Regions from separate parts of the Nocardia sp. NPDC046473 genome, predicted to be linked through region 2. Evidence: riboswitches for the same ligand, from Rfam matches in the RefSeq annotation. Region 2 holds a riboswitch; the other holds the start of a gene.
What was found. A riboswitch is a leader RNA that binds a small molecule or an ion and turns the genes downstream of it on or off. The one in region 2 is predicted to bind thiamine pyrophosphate.

Region 1: another riboswitch for thiamine pyrophosphate. It lies ahead of ABZ942_RS12920 (cytosine permease); the one in region 2 lies ahead of thiC (phosphomethylpyrimidine synthase ThiC).

Annotation. Positions count from the first base shown of each region.
Region 1 covers NZ_JBEYZJ010000003.1:600,980-609,433, forward strand. The annotation lists gene ABZ942_RS12895 (acyl-CoA dehydrogenase family protein) at 1-681, shown strand, start outside; gene ABZ942_RS12900 (DUF6401 family natural product biosynthesis protein) at 897-1,262, shown strand; gene ABZ942_RS12905 (hypothetical protein) at 1,328-2,194, opposite strand; gene ABZ942_RS12910 (DUF4254 domain-containing protein) at 2,601-3,089, shown strand; gene ABZ942_RS12915 (AbrB family transcriptional regulator) at 3,182-4,315, opposite strand; TPP riboswitch at 4,572-4,687, shown strand; gene ABZ942_RS12920 (cytosine permease) at 4,684-6,072, shown strand; gene ABZ942_RS12925 (cystathionine beta-synthase) at 6,164-7,555, opposite strand; gene ABZ942_RS12930 (hypothetical protein) at 7,665-8,144, shown strand; gene ABZ942_RS12935 (SGNH/GDSL hydrolase family protein) at 8,164-8,454, shown strand, end outside.
Region 2 covers NZ_JBEYZJ010000006.1:301,626-310,079, forward strand. The annotation lists gene ABZ942_RS22890 (LLM class flavin-dependent oxidoreductase) at 91-888, shown strand; gene ABZ942_RS22895 (hypothetical protein) at 1,029-1,892, shown strand; gene thiC (phosphomethylpyrimidine synthase ThiC) at 1,953-3,602, opposite strand; TPP riboswitch at 3,595-3,703, opposite strand; gene ABZ942_RS22905 (lipase family protein) at 3,835-5,238, opposite strand; gene ABZ942_RS22910 (TetR/AcrR family transcriptional regulator) at 5,336-6,025, shown strand; gene fahA (fumarylacetoacetase) at 6,091-7,272, opposite strand; gene ABZ942_RS22920 (homogentisate 1,2-dioxygenase domain-containing protein) at 7,269-8,454, opposite strand, start outside.

The sequences.
Region 1 (8,454 bases), on a different contig from region 2:
ATCACCAACGGCTCGGTGGCCGATATCGCGGTGGTCTGGGCGCAGACCGAGGACGAGGGCAGGCAGGTGATCCGCGGCTTCCTGGTGCCCGCCGGGACGCCCGGATTCAGCGCCCGCGAGATGCATCGCAAGCTGTCGCTGCGCGCCTCGGTGACCGCCGAACTGGACTTCGACGATGTCCGGCTGCCCGCCGATGCCGTGCTGCCGGAGTCGCGCGGGCTCGCCTCGCCGCTGGCCTGTCTGAGCGAGGCGCGGTTCGGCATCATCTTCGGCGCGCTCGGCGCGGCCCGCGACTGCCTGAGCTCGACCATCGAATACGCGCGCACCCGCGAGGTGTTCGACAAGCCGCTGGCCGGGTACCAGCTGACCCAGGCGAAGCTGGCGAACATGGCCCTGGAGTTCGGCAAGGGTCAGCTGCTCGCCCTGCACCTGGGCCGACTGAAGGATCGCGGCACGGTGACTCCCGAGCAGGTGAGTGCGGGCAAGTTGAACAGCACGAGGGAGGCCATCGCGATCGCCCGCGAGTGCCGCACCATCCTCGGCGCCAACGGCATCACGCTGGACTATCCGGTGCTGCGCCATGCGAACAACCTGGAGTCGGTGCTCACCTATGAGGGCACGGCGGAGGTGCATCAGCTAGTGCTCGGCCGCGCGCTGACCGACGCCAACGCGTTCAGGTAACGAGCGGGCGTCGGGCGAATCAGTTCCCGGCCATCGAAGTCCGAGCGATCGACCTGTAAATACCGAACGGTCGCATTAATCGACAGTGGCCGGGAAACTGGTTCGCCAGCAATGTTTTTCGTGCGGCAAGTTTGCTGGAACGCACTTATGCGGCAAAACAGACTGGGTCAAGCGTCACAGTTTTATAAAGACTCGCCGATTGCTAGCATAGGAACATGTTTCTGCTCGGCCCCGCGTTGCTCGAAGTGTCGGCGCGCAAGATATTGACCCGCCTGCACAAGACGCACGGGGTGCCGGCGCTCGCCGCGGCGGCGGAACTGCCCGCGCTGTCGGCGGCGCTGGATCAGCACGCCGCGGCCGTGCGCGACATCCTCGAGCTCGGCGTCGAGAGCGCCGCGCGGGTGCCGATGAGCGTGCTGCTCGCGGGTTACGCCCGCGGCCTCCTCGACCAGGTACGCGAGGCCGCCGGGCACGGGATGACCGGTGCGGCACCGAGCGATCTCGGCAGCTGGGCGAACGCCGACTGGGTCCAGCTGCGCCTGGCGAGCGTGTGCCTGCACCCTTCGCAGCAGTTCGCCTGATCGACCCCTGACACAGCGCGTCCGCCGTAGGCCAGAGCCCACGGCGGACGCGTTCGCAGTTCGGCCTAGCGCCGATCGCCCGGATCGCGATAGCCCATGTACTCGCCGGACTGCTCGTACGAACCGCCGCCCTGCATCGCGCCCTGATCCCACTGCTGCGCGTGCTGGCCGCGCGAGGCCTGCTGATCCATCCACAGCTGCTCCCGCGACGCGTCCTCACGGCCACGCGAATACGCCTCCGCATGCCCCTTGACCGCAGGCATCTCCTCTTCCAGCCCGCTCAGCCAGTTCTCCCAGCGCTGCTGCATCGGCCGCACCATGCCGCCGCCGACGCCGACCACCAGTACGCCGCCGATGGTGGCGAGCACCGTGATCAGGATCGGCATGGTGACCGAGGTGGCCACCCCGATCTGGTTCAGTGCGGCGACGATGCCGACGCCCCAGATGAACACCGCGGCGACCCGGCCGATCATCGCGCCGTAGGACAGGCCGCCGAGCATGTTGCCGACCAGGTCACGCACCGCGGAGGCGATCGCACCCGCGATCACCACGATGATGATCGCGACGGCGGCCTTCGGCAGCCACGAGACGATGCCGTCGAGCAGGTCGCTCACCGGGTTCGGACCGAACACGCCGAACCCGAGCTGCAGGGCGATCAACAGGATTGCGTAGTAGGCGAGCTTCGCCAGCAGATCCGACGCGTCGTAGCGGCTGCGCGACATCATCTGCTTGAGGCCGCCACGCTCGACAAGGCGGTCGAAGCCGAGCCGGTCGAGCACCTTGTCCACGATCGTCGAAACGACCTTCGCGACGATCCAGCCGATGAGCAGGATGACGATGAATCCGGCCAGCTTGGGGACGAACGTGGCCACCGAACTCCACGCGTCCGAGAACCCCTTCTGGAAATCGATAGCCAAACTGGAGGTGTACATGCCCGTCCCTTCGCTATCCGATTACGCCAGGGCGGTTTGCCGAGGCTGCTTCAACGCCGGTTATACCCCGGCCACATAACTCGAACCTTCCGTTTGCAGATAATTTGCCACATTGCGGCTTTCGGCGCGACCGCTCGCTCGATCCGTAACCGGAGGACGTACTCTCGACTGCGGCCACCCCGACTGGTCGGTCTTCCTCACAACCCCGTACCACGCGATGAGGAGAAGATTGTTACGACCTGTCATCACAGTGCCATCTCGATGTCACCGACACGCCGAGGTAAGAGGCGCACTGTTATCTCGGATTCGGCATCAGGGCAATGCCTCCCGCCTGACGTCACCCGGAGGTGCACGATGAAGACCTTGTCAGCCGACCTCATCGATCGATGGTTGGTCCCCTGCCCTGATGCGAATCACCAGCCGCCGGGAGCCCGCGATGTTCGTGCGTGATCGCGCGCTGCCCGCCACCGGAGGCACCGCTCGGTCGCTGCCGGATCAACGGGAACTGGTCGCCGCCTTCGGTAGCCGCGGCGGTGATCCGAACGCCGAGCATCCGCTGATCGGCTGGGCCCGCAAGCTGGCCATCCTGCATCGGCAGCGCCGCGGCAATCCGCTCGCCGCCGCCGGAATCGATTGCCGCCGTGCCGAATTGGTCGCCGCCATCGATACCTGGGTGGCCACCCAGCTGCCGCGCCGCAGTTGCACCGAGCACCTACGCACCGGATCGCTCGGCGCCACGGTCGACCGCATGGCCGCGGCCCACGCGCACGCGAGCTATCTGCTGCACACCGCCGAGAAAGTGTCCGATGTCCGGGTGCACGCGGCGTGGTATCGGCTGGCCTCGTTGGCGGACGAGTGGACGGATCTCATTGTGGGTGCGGTGCGAAAAGCCTAGTGGCGCAGGGGCATCCGGCCTTGTCGGACAATCTTCGCGTCGAACGAGGAGAACGGCGGGCGCCCGGCCGGATAGTGTCCGCGCAGGCCGGGTCAGACCGCTAGTTCGGGTTCCCGCATGGACAGTTGCCGCGCCGAGAACCAGCGCATCCCCTTGGCCAGCAACGGCAGCATCAGCACCATCAACAGCAGGCGCATGCTCTGTACGCAGGTGATCAGCGGGAGGTTGGCGTCCATCGACTCGGCGGTGGCCAGCACGGCGTTGATACCGCCGGGCGTGGTGGCCAGGTAGATGTCGGACAGCTCGAGGTCGACGAAGGTGGCGACCGCGAAGGCCAGACCGGCGACGATGGCCGACAGCGCGACGATGGTGACCGTCATGCCGGGAATCATCCGTGCCATCTCGCGGACGACGGTTCGGGTGAAGCGGGTGCCGACCTCGAAGCCGATGAGCACGAACAGCAGATCCTTGAACAGGTTCGTCGGCGCGTACCCGTGGCTCACGCCGAGCGCGGTGAGCACCGCGGTCATCAGCATCGGCCCGATCAGCGCGGGGCTCGGCAGATTGAACCGCTTGCCGAGCTTGGTGCCGACGACGCACAGCATGACCGCGATGGACAACCCGGCGACCTGATCACCACGGCCGACGATCATCCAGAACGGCAGGTCGGGATTGGTGACCGAGGCGCCGAGCGTCGCGTGTCCGCTGCTCAGGCTGTCGCCGCTGTTGCTGAGCAGGGCGCCGAGGGCGGGCGCGCTCACCGCGACCAGCGCGACCCGCAGGTACTGCATGAATGCCACCTGGCGCGGATCGGCGTCCATATCGTCGGCCACCGCCACCACCGCCGCGGAACCGCCCGCCAGCAGGCCGAGCGTCGCGGTCGGCAATTCCACGTGGGCGAAGCGGGCGAACACCACCGCGACCAGCAGGCTGATCAGCAGCGTCGCCACCGTCACCGCGAGCACCGGGATCAGCGCCAACCCGATGCTGGACAGCAGCGAGATCTCCAGATAACTGCCCATCAACACGCCGAGCATGGACTGCACGCCGCAGGACAGTTGCCGAGGCATCGGCGCGGGCAACTTCCCGGCCAACGCCAGGGCGCCGCCGACGACGATCGCCAGGATCATCTGCGGTGCGGGAAAATGCACTCGATCGAGTAACTCCGCCCCGGCAAGCACCGAGGCCAGCAGAGCTACCCAACCGATCACTTGCCTCCGAGTCATACCTAGTAATCCTTGCCCCAGCTAATGAACAAACAGTAACGACTCCGTTATCAGGGTTAACGGACGGTGTGATCCCGGACGCAGGAAGTCGATTACCTGTTCAGAGCGGACATTTCCTAAGTCACGCAGGTTTTCGCACTCTACTCGATCTCCACGGTAGCAACTCGAGCGAACCCGCAGCTCACCACTGTTCACCCGGTCCGGCCTTGCGGATCGCACGGACCGCCGAGCGGCCGCGTGTACTATTCGCCCGAACCACCCCCACCGCGGGAGCTCGGGCAAGGCCGGGCTGAGAGGGCGGACCCCAGCGCTTCGCCGACCGCATGAACCTGTCCGGGTAATGCCGGCGTAGGAAGAGCGTTTCGGGCATGTCTTCATCGACCCTGCACAACTCCGAACGGCACGAGGCCCCCTTCACCCTCGACGAGCCCGCCCCGAAGGTGCTGTCCTTCTGGGACCAGAGCGCATTCTGGGCAAACCTGGGTGTCAGCCTCATCGCCTTCTCCGGCGCGTACACCGTGCTCGCGCCGAATTCCGACGGCGCACCGCAGATCTCCATCTCCGCGGGCATCCTCGCGATGATCGTCGGCACCGTCGTCGGCGGTCTGATGCTCGGCTTGGCGGCCGTGCCCGGCGCGAAGACCGGCAAGCCGGCGATGGTGCTGTTGCGCGGCCTGTTCGGCGCGAAACTCAGTTATCTGCCAACCGTTTTGAACATCGCCCAGCTGATCGGCTGGGGCACCTTCGAATTGATCGTCATCGGCGACGCGGCCGACGAGCTGTTCGGTGGCGGTCCGCACTGGCTCTATGTGGTGGCGGCCGGGGTGCTCACCACGGTCCTGACCATCTGGCCGCTGGGCTCGGTGCGGATGCTGCGCCGGTTCGTCACGGTCGGCGTGGTGATCGCGCTGATCTGGTTCTACATCCAGTTCTTCCGTACCGGTCTGCCCGACCTGTCGGCAAACCCCGGCCCGCACGGCAGCGGCCCGTTCGGCGCGGACTGGAACCTCTTCTGGATCGCCACCGACGCGGCGCTCGCGGTGTCGATCTCCTGGGTGCCGGTCGCCGCCGATTACACCCGGCACTCGCGCAGCACCGGCACGGCGTTCGGCGCGGCCAGCGGAGCGTATGCGGTCACGCAGATCGTGGCCTACACGCTCGGCTTGTTCGCGCTGGCCCGCGCCACCGGCGACGGCCAGTATTCGCCGTTCCTGCAGGTCAGTCTCGGCGGGCTGTTCTTCTTCGTCTTCGTGTTGCGCGAGGCCGACCAGTCGTTCGCCAACGTGTACTCCACCGCCGTCTCGATCCAGAACCTCGCCCCGCGCATCGACCGGCGCATCCTGTCGATCGGCCTCGGCCTGCTGATCACCGTGCTCGCGCTGCAGCTGAACATGGCCAACTACTTCGGCTTCCTCGGCCTGATCGGTTCGGTGTTCGTGCCGCTGCTCGGCGTGCTCGTCGCCGACTTCTTCCTGCGCGCGAAGGGCGAATGGAACACCGCCGACGACGCCCCACCACGCTGGGGCATGATCGTCGCCTGGCTGGCCGGACTCTCGGTCTACCAACTCATCAACCCGGGCGACGCCGGTGTATGGACCGACTTCTGGGTGAACGTGCAGGAGGAGCTGCACTTCACCAAGCAGGCGTGGATGAGTGCGTCCTTGCTCTCGTTCCTCGCCGCACTGCTGGTCGCGTGGGCCGTCGGCCGGGTCTCGACGCTGCGACAAGATCGCGTCACGAACGACAACCCCGCCTAACCGCCTCGATCACGAAATCGGCGCACTGTCAGCTCGGATCGAATCCGAGCTGACAGTGCGCCGAAAGCTAAGAGGCGTGCCGGAATTCAGCTCAGTGGCCTAGTGTGCCTACGCTCAGGAAGCCGAGCAGGTCGTGCCGGGTGATGACGCCGACGGGCTTGCCCTCCTCGACGACCATCAACGCGTCGGTGTCCGACAGCGCCTTGGTCGCGGCGGAGATCGGTTCGCCCGCGCCGATCAGCGGGAACGACGGGCTCATGTGCTTGCCGACCGGATCGGTCAGGTGCGCACGGCCTTCGAACACCGCCGAGAGCAGATCACGTTCCGAGACGCTGCCCGCGACCTCGCCCGCCATCACCGGCGGTTCCGCGCCGACCACCGGCATCTGCGAAACCCCGTATTCGCGCAGGATTTCGATGGCGTCGCGCAGGGTCTCCGACGGATGGGTGTGCACCAGGTCGGGCAGTTCGCCGGACTTGCCGCGCAACACGTCGCCGACCATCGGCTCGACGGTACTGCCGTCGAGGCGCTCGCGCAGGAAGCCATAGGAGCTCATCCACTGGTCGTTGAAGATCTTCGACAGGTAGCCGCGGCCGCCGTCGGGCAGCAGCACCACCACGACCGCGTCCGGGTCGCGCTTGGCGATCTCGATGGCCGCGACCACGGCCATGCCGCAGGAGCCGCCGACCAGCAGCCCTTCCTCGCGGGCCAGGCGCCGGGTCATGTCGAAGGAGTCCGCGTCGGAGACCGCGATGATCTCGTCCGGGATCGCCGGGTCGTAGGCGGACGGCCAGAAGTCTTCGCCGACCCCCTCGACCAGGTACGGCCGTCCGGTGCCGCCGGAGTACACCGAGCCTTCCGGGTCGGCGCCGATGATCTTGACCTTGCCGCCGGACACCTCTTTGAGGTAGCGGCCGACACCGGTGATGGTGCCGCCGGTGCCGACGCCCGCGACGAAGTGGGTGACCTTGCCCTCGGTGTCGCGCCAGATCTCCGGACCGGTCGTCTCGTAGTGGCTGTCCGGGCCGCCGGGGTTGGAGTACTGGTCCGGCTTCCACGCGCCGTCGATCTCACCGACCAGACGGTTGGAGACGCTGTAGTAGCTGGCCGGGTCCTCCGGTGCGACGGCGGTCGGGCACACGACAACCTCGGCGCCGTACGCGCGCAACACATTGCGCTTGTCCTCGCTGACCTTGTCCGGGCAGACGAACACGCAGTGGTAGCCGCGCTGCTGGGCGACCAGCGCCAGGCCGACACCGGTATTGCCCGAGGTGGGTTCGACGATGGTGCCGCCGGGCTTCAGCTGCCCGGACTTCTCGGCCGCGTCGATCATCTTCACCGCGATCCGATCCTTGGAGCTACCACCCGGATTCAGATATTCGATCTTGGCCGCTACCAGTCCGGTATTCGGTCCTACAACAGAGTTCAACCGGACCAGCGGCGTATTGCCGATGAGGTCCACGACATGGTCGGCGATGCGCATGCGCCCCATAGTTCCAGATGGACCCGGTGTGAGTTGGCGCACGCCACGCGCAAGGCCGTCCGGCCCGACAAACCGGGAATCGGGCAAACACCCATTTAGGATCCGAACCATGGAGCAGCCGAACATCGCCAGGGCCGGCGTTGTGCTGGCCGGAGCGGCACTGGCCGCGCTGGTCGGACCGGGCGCGCAGGCGAACGCAGTCACCGTCGAATTCCCGCAGGTGCTCACCATGGCGCACGGTGGCCTGTGCGGGACGACCGTGCGCACCTGGGCCGATGTCAGCCCAGCGTGGCCGGGCCGGGCCATTATCAATATGCGCGCGCTCCCGGTCGTCGGCATCGGCGACGGCGACTATCCGCTGGCCCCGCTGTGCGAGGTGCACACCATGGTGGACTGGCGCAACACCACCACCGGCGCGGCAGGCCGGTACGAGGACACCATCGTGACCGGCCTCTACGGCAGCATCCAGTACGCGCTGTTCCAGGACACCGGCCCGGGCCATGTCGAGGTCACTGTCACCACCGACGCGGCGAGTATTCCGGCGCACGGTTGGTTCGACGTTCCCGCTCCTGCTGCCCCGCCTGCATAAAGTCGGTACATTTTGTTTTGTGAGCGCACCACGCATCGGCTGGCGTACCGCCGCGGTGACCGGTGCCGCAACAGTCCTGGCCGGATCCGGAACCGGCGCCGCATGGTGGGCGACCTCTCGACTGTTGATGGCGCAGGCCGGCGCGGCGCGCGGCGTCATCGGCCGCGACACCTCGAAACCCCCTGAAGCAGACGGCATCTACACGGCGGGCTGCCTGGCACCAGAACGCTGGCGCTCCGGTAAGCAGGCGGATCTGCACCTGATGGTCTTCGGCGATTCCACCGCGGCCGGTGTCGGCTGCCTGGTCGCC
Region 2 (8,454 bases):
CTACTGTCACCAGTCCTGGGGTGTGCCGATGAGTTTCCGGTGGCTCGGCCGTCAATATGGCTAGATGAACCTATGGAGAGGAATTCAGGCATGACACGACCGTTTCGATTCGGAGTTGTTGCCCCGCTGATGACCGACCTGCCGACGTGGCGAGATCGCGTGCGTCGCATCGCCGACAGCGGCTATTCGACGCTGCTGGTGCCGGATTTCCCGCTCACGCAACCGGCGCCCGCTCCGCTGCTGGCCACGGCCGCGTCCCTCACCGACATGCGCGTGGGCACCTGGGTGTACGCCTCGCCGTTCCGCCAGCCCTGGCTGACGGCGTGGGAAGCGCACTCGCTGTCGCTGCTGACCGACGGTCGTTTCGAGATGGGCATCGGCACGGGCAGGCCAGGAATCGAGGACGAGCTCCGCGACAAGGGGCTGCCGGTGCTCCCGCCGAGCGAGCGGCTGGCCCAGATCGGTGAAACCGTCAGGGCGCTACGCGATCTCGACGGCCCCGACCTGCACACGCCGGTGGCGATGGCCGTACTCGGTCCGAAGGCCAGGGCGCTGGCGGCCGAGGTCGCGGACACGGTCACCTTCGCGCTGGGGGATCAGTCTCGGGCCGAAGTCACGCGGTTGGCCCAGGACTTCCGCGCGGTTCCGGACATCGAGCTCGCGCTCGCCGTGCCGGTGATCGGCGACAGGGTCGCACCGCATATGGCGCCGCCCGACACCGACCCCGCAGCGCTCCGCGCGGCGGACGCGATGGCCGTGCTGCCGGACGACCCGGCCGCCGCCATCGAGGAAATCCAACGCCGACGAGAGGAGATCGGCTTCTCCTACTTCATCTTCGGTGCCGACATGGCCGAAAGGTTCGCTCCTGTCGTCGCGCAGCTCGTGTGACGGCAGGGCGTAGTCGGCACCAGCGACCGGTGCCGGTCAGAACGCGCTGATTCGGTCGCGTAGGTGCAGGAGATTCGCGCACTCTCGAACATATGTTCGATACACTGGACCTAGTGGGTATCGGACGAGAGCGAGGGGTTATGCGCGAGTCGTCCTCGGGTCTGTTGAAGTTACTGGTCAACGAGGTTGCGGTGCGGCATGGGTACGGGTGTGCGGAATCCGATGGCGAGTTCGTGCTTTCGGGGCGCGGGGCCGGTCGGATCGTGCTGCCGTGTACTCGGCTGGAGCGTCGGGTCGCCCGGGCGCCACGGCAACTCTGGGCGAACCTGGTCGGTGATCGGTTGGATATGCAGATCGCCGACCTTGCCGCAGGGCACCTCGATACGTCTCGACTGGAGTCCGTGCGGACGCTCTTGCGAACGCGGCTCTGTTCGGCGCGCACGAAAGGCCTGATCAACGATGTGCGGCGATTGGTCGCGCCCGGCCTGCTGCAACGGGTACTGATCGATTTCGGCGACATCGTGACGCCGGTGACCTACGCCAACGTACAACGTTGGGGTGCAACGGAATCCGATCTGTTCGAGATCGCCGAGCGCAACACTCGTGCCGACGGCGGGCTCGATCTGACGGCCGCCGAGATCGATGGCATGAACGACGTCGACATCCACATGCTCTACGGTGCCTCGGATTTCGTCACCGCACATGTCCGCTGGCTCGATGACTATCCGGTCGTCGGCCCCTGGGGCGCGCTGCTCGTCATCCCGGGTCATACCCACCTGCTGGTCCATCCGATCACCGGGCCCACCGTTTTCGCGGGCACCAGCCTGCTCGCCCAACTGCTTGTCGCGGGCGAGACCGATTCGAGGCCGGTCAGTCGCTCGATCTACTGGTGGCGCAACCGATTTGCCATCGATATCGCCGCCACCATCCGCGGCGGCGGCGACCGGATGGAAGTCGTGCCCACCGACCACCTCGAGTCATTGCTCGAGATCATGCGCCGGTAACGCATATCCGGCCCCCGCAGGCGCGGGGGCCGGATAGGTTGCTGGACAGGCGAACTCGACCTACGTGACGATCGGCAGGTAGACCGCGTTCCCGCTGTCGGCGAACTCGGCGGACTTCTCCGCCATCCCGGCCTCGATCGCCTCCACATCGGTGAGCTGGTTGCGCGCGGCGTACTCGCGCACGTCCGCGGAGATGCGCATCGAGCAGAACTTCGGCCCGCACATGGAGCAGAAGTGCGCGGTTTTGGCGGGCTCGGCGGGCAGGGTTTCGTCGTGGTATTCCCTGGCCGTGTCCGGATCCAGCGACAGCGCGAACTGGTCGCGCCAGCGGAATTCGAAACGCGCCTTGGACAACTCGTTGTCCCGGTCCTGCGCGTGCGGGTGCCCCTTGGCCAGGTCGGCGGCGTGCGCGGCGATCTTGTAGGTGATCACGCCGACCTTGACGTCGTCCCGATTGGGCAGCCCGAGATGCTCCTTCGGCGTGACGTAGCAGAGCATGGCCGTGCCGGCCTGCGCGATGATCGCGGCGCCGATCGCCGAGGTGATGTGGTCGTACGCGGGCGCGATATCGGTGGCGAGCGGGCCGAGGGTGTAGAACGGCGCCTCCTCGCACAACTCCTCCTCGAGCCGCACGTTCTCCACGATCTTGTGCATCGGCACGTGCCCCGGGCCCTCGATCATCACCTGCACGCCAAAGGATTTCGCGATCTTCGTCAGCTCGCCGAGGGTGCGCAGCTCGGCGAACTGCGCCTCGTCGTTGGCGTCGGCGATGGAGCCGGGCCGCAGACCGTCGCCGAGGGAGAACGTCACGTCGTACTTCGCCAGGATCTCGCACAGCTCCGCGAAGTTGGTGTACAGGAACGATTCCTGGTGATGCGCCAAACACCAAGCGGCCATGATGGATCCGCCGCGCGAGACGATGCCGGTGACCCGCTTGGCGGTGAGCGGCACATAGCGCAGCAGCACGCCCGCGTGCACGGTCATGTAGTCGACGCCCTGCTCGCACTGCTCGATCACGGTGTCGCGGTAGATCTCCCAGGTGAGCTGGGTCGGATCGCCGTTCACCTTCTCCAGCGCCTGATAGATCGGCACGGTGCCGACCGGGACGGGGGAGTTGCGCAGGATCCACTCGCGGGTCTCGTGGATGTTCTTGCCGGTGGACAGGTCCATGATGGTGTCCGCGCCCCAGCGGGTCGCCCACACCATCTTCTCCACCTCCTCGGCGATCGACGACGAGACGGCCGAGTTGCCGATGTTCGCGTTGATCTTCACCAGGAACTTCTTGCCGATAATGGTCGGCTCCAGCTCCGGATGCTTGTGGTTGGCGGGAATCACCGCGCGACCGAGCGCGACCTCATCGCGCACCAGCTCCGGTGTCACCCCTTCGCGAGCGGCGATGAAGCGCATCTCGGGCGTGATGATGCCCTGCCGAGCCCGCGCGAGCTGGGTCGGTGGCCCTTCGACCTCGGGCTTGGCCCAGGTGTCACGCAATTTCGGTAGGCCCGACTCCAGGTCGATCTGGGCTGTGTCGTCGGTGTACGGGCCGGAGGTGTCGTAGACGTCGAAATGCTCACCGTTCGTCAGGTTGACTCGACGGACAGGAATGCGCAGCCCGTCCACCTCGGTGTAGTGCTTGACACTGCCTTCGATGGGTCCGGTGGTGACGGTGTCGATGATCTCGGAGCCGTCTTTGGACGTAGCAGTAGCCATGATTGTTCCTCCCTACGCCGGCATTACCCGGTCAGGTTCATACGGTCGACGGCCCTAGCCGTCCTCTCAGCCCGCTGGTGCGAGCCCCCGTTGGCGGTGTGAAATTTTCCAGGCCGAGACTACAGCCACATCCTGTGGGTCGCCCCATGATCGGACGAGGTCCGCCCGCGGATCCGAAAAGCCCGGCCCCTGACCGGACAATCCGGTCAGGGGCCAGGCGACGGGCGGGCGATCAGCGCTCGCGGGGGCCGATCGGGAAACCCAGTGCGCCGAAGGTGGCGTTCAGGTTGATCTCGATCTGCGTGAGCAGAGCGTTGAAGTCGGCCAACATGGACACCACGTTGTCGGTGCGACAGCCGAACTGGTCGGCTGCGTTCGGCGCGAGCCGGGACTTCAGCCAGTTGAGCGTGTCGGCCATGCCGAGCGACGGCAGGGTCAGATGCTCGCTGAGGTGATCGCGCTTGTAGATGACGGACGCGCCGCCCGCACACCACTGCTGATCCAGCCGGTCATTCGTCCACACCGGCACCGCCTCGTCGAAGACGCCCTGGTACAGGAAGATCGGCGCGGTCGGAATGTTGCGGCCGAGCACCGTCTGCTCGAAGGTTTCCTTGATTTCGGGAACCTGCAGGAAGTCGGGAATCGGAATGGTCAGCAGCCGCCCGTAGTCGACGAACATCTGGGTGACCGCGTTGCGCGGCAGGCAGGTGCGCTCGGTCCGGTCCATCAGCGCCTGCCCCTCGGGCGTCAGGTACCGATCGGCCGCCTCCTTGAACTTCGGGTAGGCCTTGCGCAGCGAGGAGATGCCGATGCCGATCAGCGACGAGAACATCGACCCGTTGACGTGCAGCAGTGACACCACATCCGAGGTCGGCGCGCCGAGGGCGATGCCCTTGACGTTCAATTCGGGTGCGTAGGTCGGCTGCATTTCGGCGGCCCAGCCGGAGCCCATGCCGCCGCCGGAGTAGCCCCACATGGCGACCGGAGTGTTCGTGCCGTCCAGGCCGAGCGGCTGGAAACCCTCGGCGGCGCGGATGCCGTCGAGGGTCATATATCCGGGTTCCTTCGGCACCGTGAGGTGACCGTCGAGGCCCTCGTAGTCTGGCACCGAGATCGCCCAGCCCTGGCTGATCAGCCCGGCGATCGCGATCAGTTCGCTCTGCGAGTGGATGCCCTCGAGCCCGGCCAGGCCCGAACCCTGTTGCAGCACATACGACGGCGAGCAGTCGTTGCTGGCGCTGTCGTAGTAGAACTGCAGCGAAACCAGCGGCCGGGAGCGGTTCGGATCCGCGCCCGCGGGCAGGATGACCGTGGTGACGGCGACGGTGGGCTGTTCGTTGAGATCGGTGGTGCGGTAGAGCAGCTGCCAGGAACGCACATTCAGCGGCAGCGCGGTCAGCACCGCTAGGTGCACTTCCCGGGAGCGGAGAATCGCGCCGGGGGCCTGGGCTTCGAATCCTTCGGGCGGTTGGTAGAACGAGTCCTCGTGTGGGAGCGGCACCGCGGCGGCGGGCGCGGGCTGGACCGCGCCGTTCAGCAGCACGGTGGCCATGGCGATCGCCATCGTCACCAACACGGCCACCGTACGTTTTCCGGTCCGCGGGCGGCCGGTCGGATCACCATTGATCACTGACACCTATGCGTCCTTCCTCATCAGCGTGACAGCGATTACAACATGGGAACCTGTTACTAACAAGAACTCTTTCTAAACGCCATCGAGCTATGGTCGAGGGATGACCCGCAGCAAATCCGCCGCGCGGCCTGCCGAGGGGCCGGCGCGCCGCCGGATCCGTGGCCTCGACGCCGAACAGCGCAGCGCCCAGCGGCGCAATCAGCTGCTCGACGCGGCCACCGAACTGTTTGCCGAGCACAGCTATTCGGGAACATCGATCGAGCAGATCTGCCAGCGCGCCTATGTCGGAACCAAGGGGTTCTACGACCATTTCGACAGCAAGGAAGCGTGCTACATCGCGCTGCTCGAACAACTCACCGCGCAGATCCAGCAACGGGTGATCACCGGCGCCGTCGCGGCCGCCGAGCTGGCCTGGCCACAGCGGGCCGCGCCGGTGATCGCGGCGTTCGTGCACGCCATCGCCGACGACCCGCGCTTGGCCAAGGTGACTTTCGGTGAGGCGGGCGGTATTTCGCCGACGGTGGAGCGGATTCGGCGCAGCAACCGGCGCTGGTCGGCGGCCTTTCTGGACCGGGAGTGGTCCGGCGAACCGGCGAGCGATCCCGGTGTGCAGCGGGCGCGGCTCGCGTTGGCGCTGGCCGCCATCGGCGGCATGTTCGAGCTCGTCGCGGACTGGCTGCACCATCACGACGACGGCGGCACGCCCGACGGCAAGGACCTGCTCATCGAGGACCTGACCGGGTTCATCGGTGTGGTCTACGCGGGCCGGGGAGCCGTTGCGGGACAATAGATTTCAGAAACGAAGCGAGTCGGGCCGAGTTGATCGGCCCGACTCGCTTCGTTGTGCTGTCCTGCTTATCCGCGCAGGCGCGCGGGCCTGATACGGCCCCTGACCTCGCCGAGGCCGATGCGTCGCACATCGGCGCCCGGCGCGGACGCGGTGATGACCACCTCGTCGCCGTCCTCCAGGAAGGTGCGCTGCTGGCCGTTCACCAGTACGGGTTCGCTACCGCCCCAAGAGAGTTCGATGAACGAACCGCGCTGATCCGGTTCCGGGCCGGAGATGGTGCCGGAGGCGTACAGGTCGCCGGTGCGGGTGATGGCGCCGTTCGCGGTGAGATGGGCCAGCATCTGCGCGGGTGACCAGTACATCCGGGAGAAGGGCGGGTGTGACACCGCCTCCCCGTTCCAGGACACCGTCAGGTCGATGTCGAGACCCCACGGCTCCTTCTCCTGCAGGTAGGGCAGCGGTTCGGGGGTCTGCTCCGGCGTCGGCACCCGGGCGGGTTCCAGCGCGGCCAGCGGCGTGACCCACGGTGCGATCGAGGTCGCGAAGGACTTGCCGAGGAACGGGCCGAGCGGCTGGTACTCCCAGGCCTGGATGTCGCGGGCGGACCAGTCGTTGACCAGCACCACGCCGAAGACGCGCTCGGCGAACTCGCCGGTCTCGACGGGATCGCCGAGTTCGGAACCGACACCGACCAGGAAGCCGAGTTCGGCCTCGATATCGAGTCGTCGGGATGGTCCGAAATCCGGTGTGCCCGAATCTGTTCGGCGCTGACCATTGGGGCGGATCACCTCGGTGCCGGACACCACCACGGTGCCCGCACGACCGTGGTAGCCGACCGGCAGGTGCCGCCAATTCGGCAGCAGCGGTTCGCTGTCCGGCCGGAACAGGCGGCCGAGGTTGGTCGCGTGGTCGATGCTGGCGTAGAAGTCGACGTAGTCGCCGATCGGCACCGGCAGGCCGAGGCGCACCTCGGGCAGCGCATGTATTGCGGCACTGTCGATTTCATTGTCGACCAGCTCGCGGACTCGTTCGCGCACCTCGCGCCAGCGGCGCGGGCCCTGCGCCATGAGGGCGGCCAGGCTCGGTTCGGCGAATTCCGGGTCGCCGAGTGCGGTAGCGAGATCGATGACCGAATCGCCCAATCGCGTTCCGACGCGGTAGTTCTGGCCGTCCGGCGCGAACACGCCGTAGGGCAGGTTGTCGGTGCCGAACAGTGAATCGTCGGGTACCTCGACACGAGTCTTCACGCGGGCCCCCGACCCGACCAGGTCCAGGCGTAGGCCGGATCCTCGCAGGCGAGGGCGCCCTCGCCGAGTTCCAGTGGTCGGAAGGTGTCGACCATGACCGCCAGTTCGTCGAAGTAGTCGAGCCCGATGCTGCGCTCGTAAGCGCCGGGCTGCGGGCCGTGCGCGTAGCCGCCGGGGTGCACCGACACCGAGCCCTGCGCGATCCCGGATCCCTTGCGCGCCTCGTAGTTTCCGCCGCAGTAGAACATGATCTCGTCGGAGTCCACGTTGGAGTGGTAGTACGGCACCGGGACGGACAGCGGGTGGTAGTCCACCTTGCGCGGTACGAAATTGCACACCACGAAGTTGATCCCCTCGAAGGCTTGATGGGCGGGCGGCGGCTGATGGATGCGGCCGGTGATCGGCTCGAAGTCGCTGATATTGAAGGTGATCGGATACAGGCAACCGTCCCAGCCGACCACGTCGAACGGGTGGGTGGCGTACAGCAGCCTGGTGCCGACGACCTGGCCGCCGGGCCGGTGCTTGACCAGCACCTCCACGTCGGTGCCGGTTGCGGTCAGCGTCTCGGCCGGGCCGTGCAGGTCGCGCTCGCAGTACGGCGCGTGCTCGAGCAGCTGGCCGAACTTCGACAGGTACCGCTTCGGCGGGGTGATGTGGCTGGCCGCCTCGATCACGTACGCGCGCAAGGGTTCCGGGCCGGTGGGCAGCCAGCGGTGCGTGGTCGCGCGCGGAATGAGCACCTGATCGCCCTGCCGCGCGGGCACCGGGCCGAAGACCGTTTCGAGCACGGCGGCGCCGGATTCCACGTAGACCAGCTCGTCGCCGATCGCGTTGCGGTACAGCGGCGACGCGCCCTTGGCCACGACATAGGAGATGCGCACATCGGAGTTGCCGAGCAGCAGGCGCCGTCCGGTCACCGCGTCGGTCCTGGCGGGTGTATCGCCGGGGAACAGCTCGTGCAATCGCAGATGTCGGTGCCGCAGTGGATGATTCGGGGTGGTCGATTGATCGGGCAGCTCCCACACCGTCGAGTCGACGATCGCGGGCGGCAGCCCACGGTGGTACAGCAGTGACGAGTCGCCGGAGAAGCCCTCCTCGCCCATCAGCTCCTCGTAATAGAGCTGGCCCTGTTCATCCCGATGTTGGGTATGCCGTTTCGGCGGCACCGCTCCTACCTGTCGG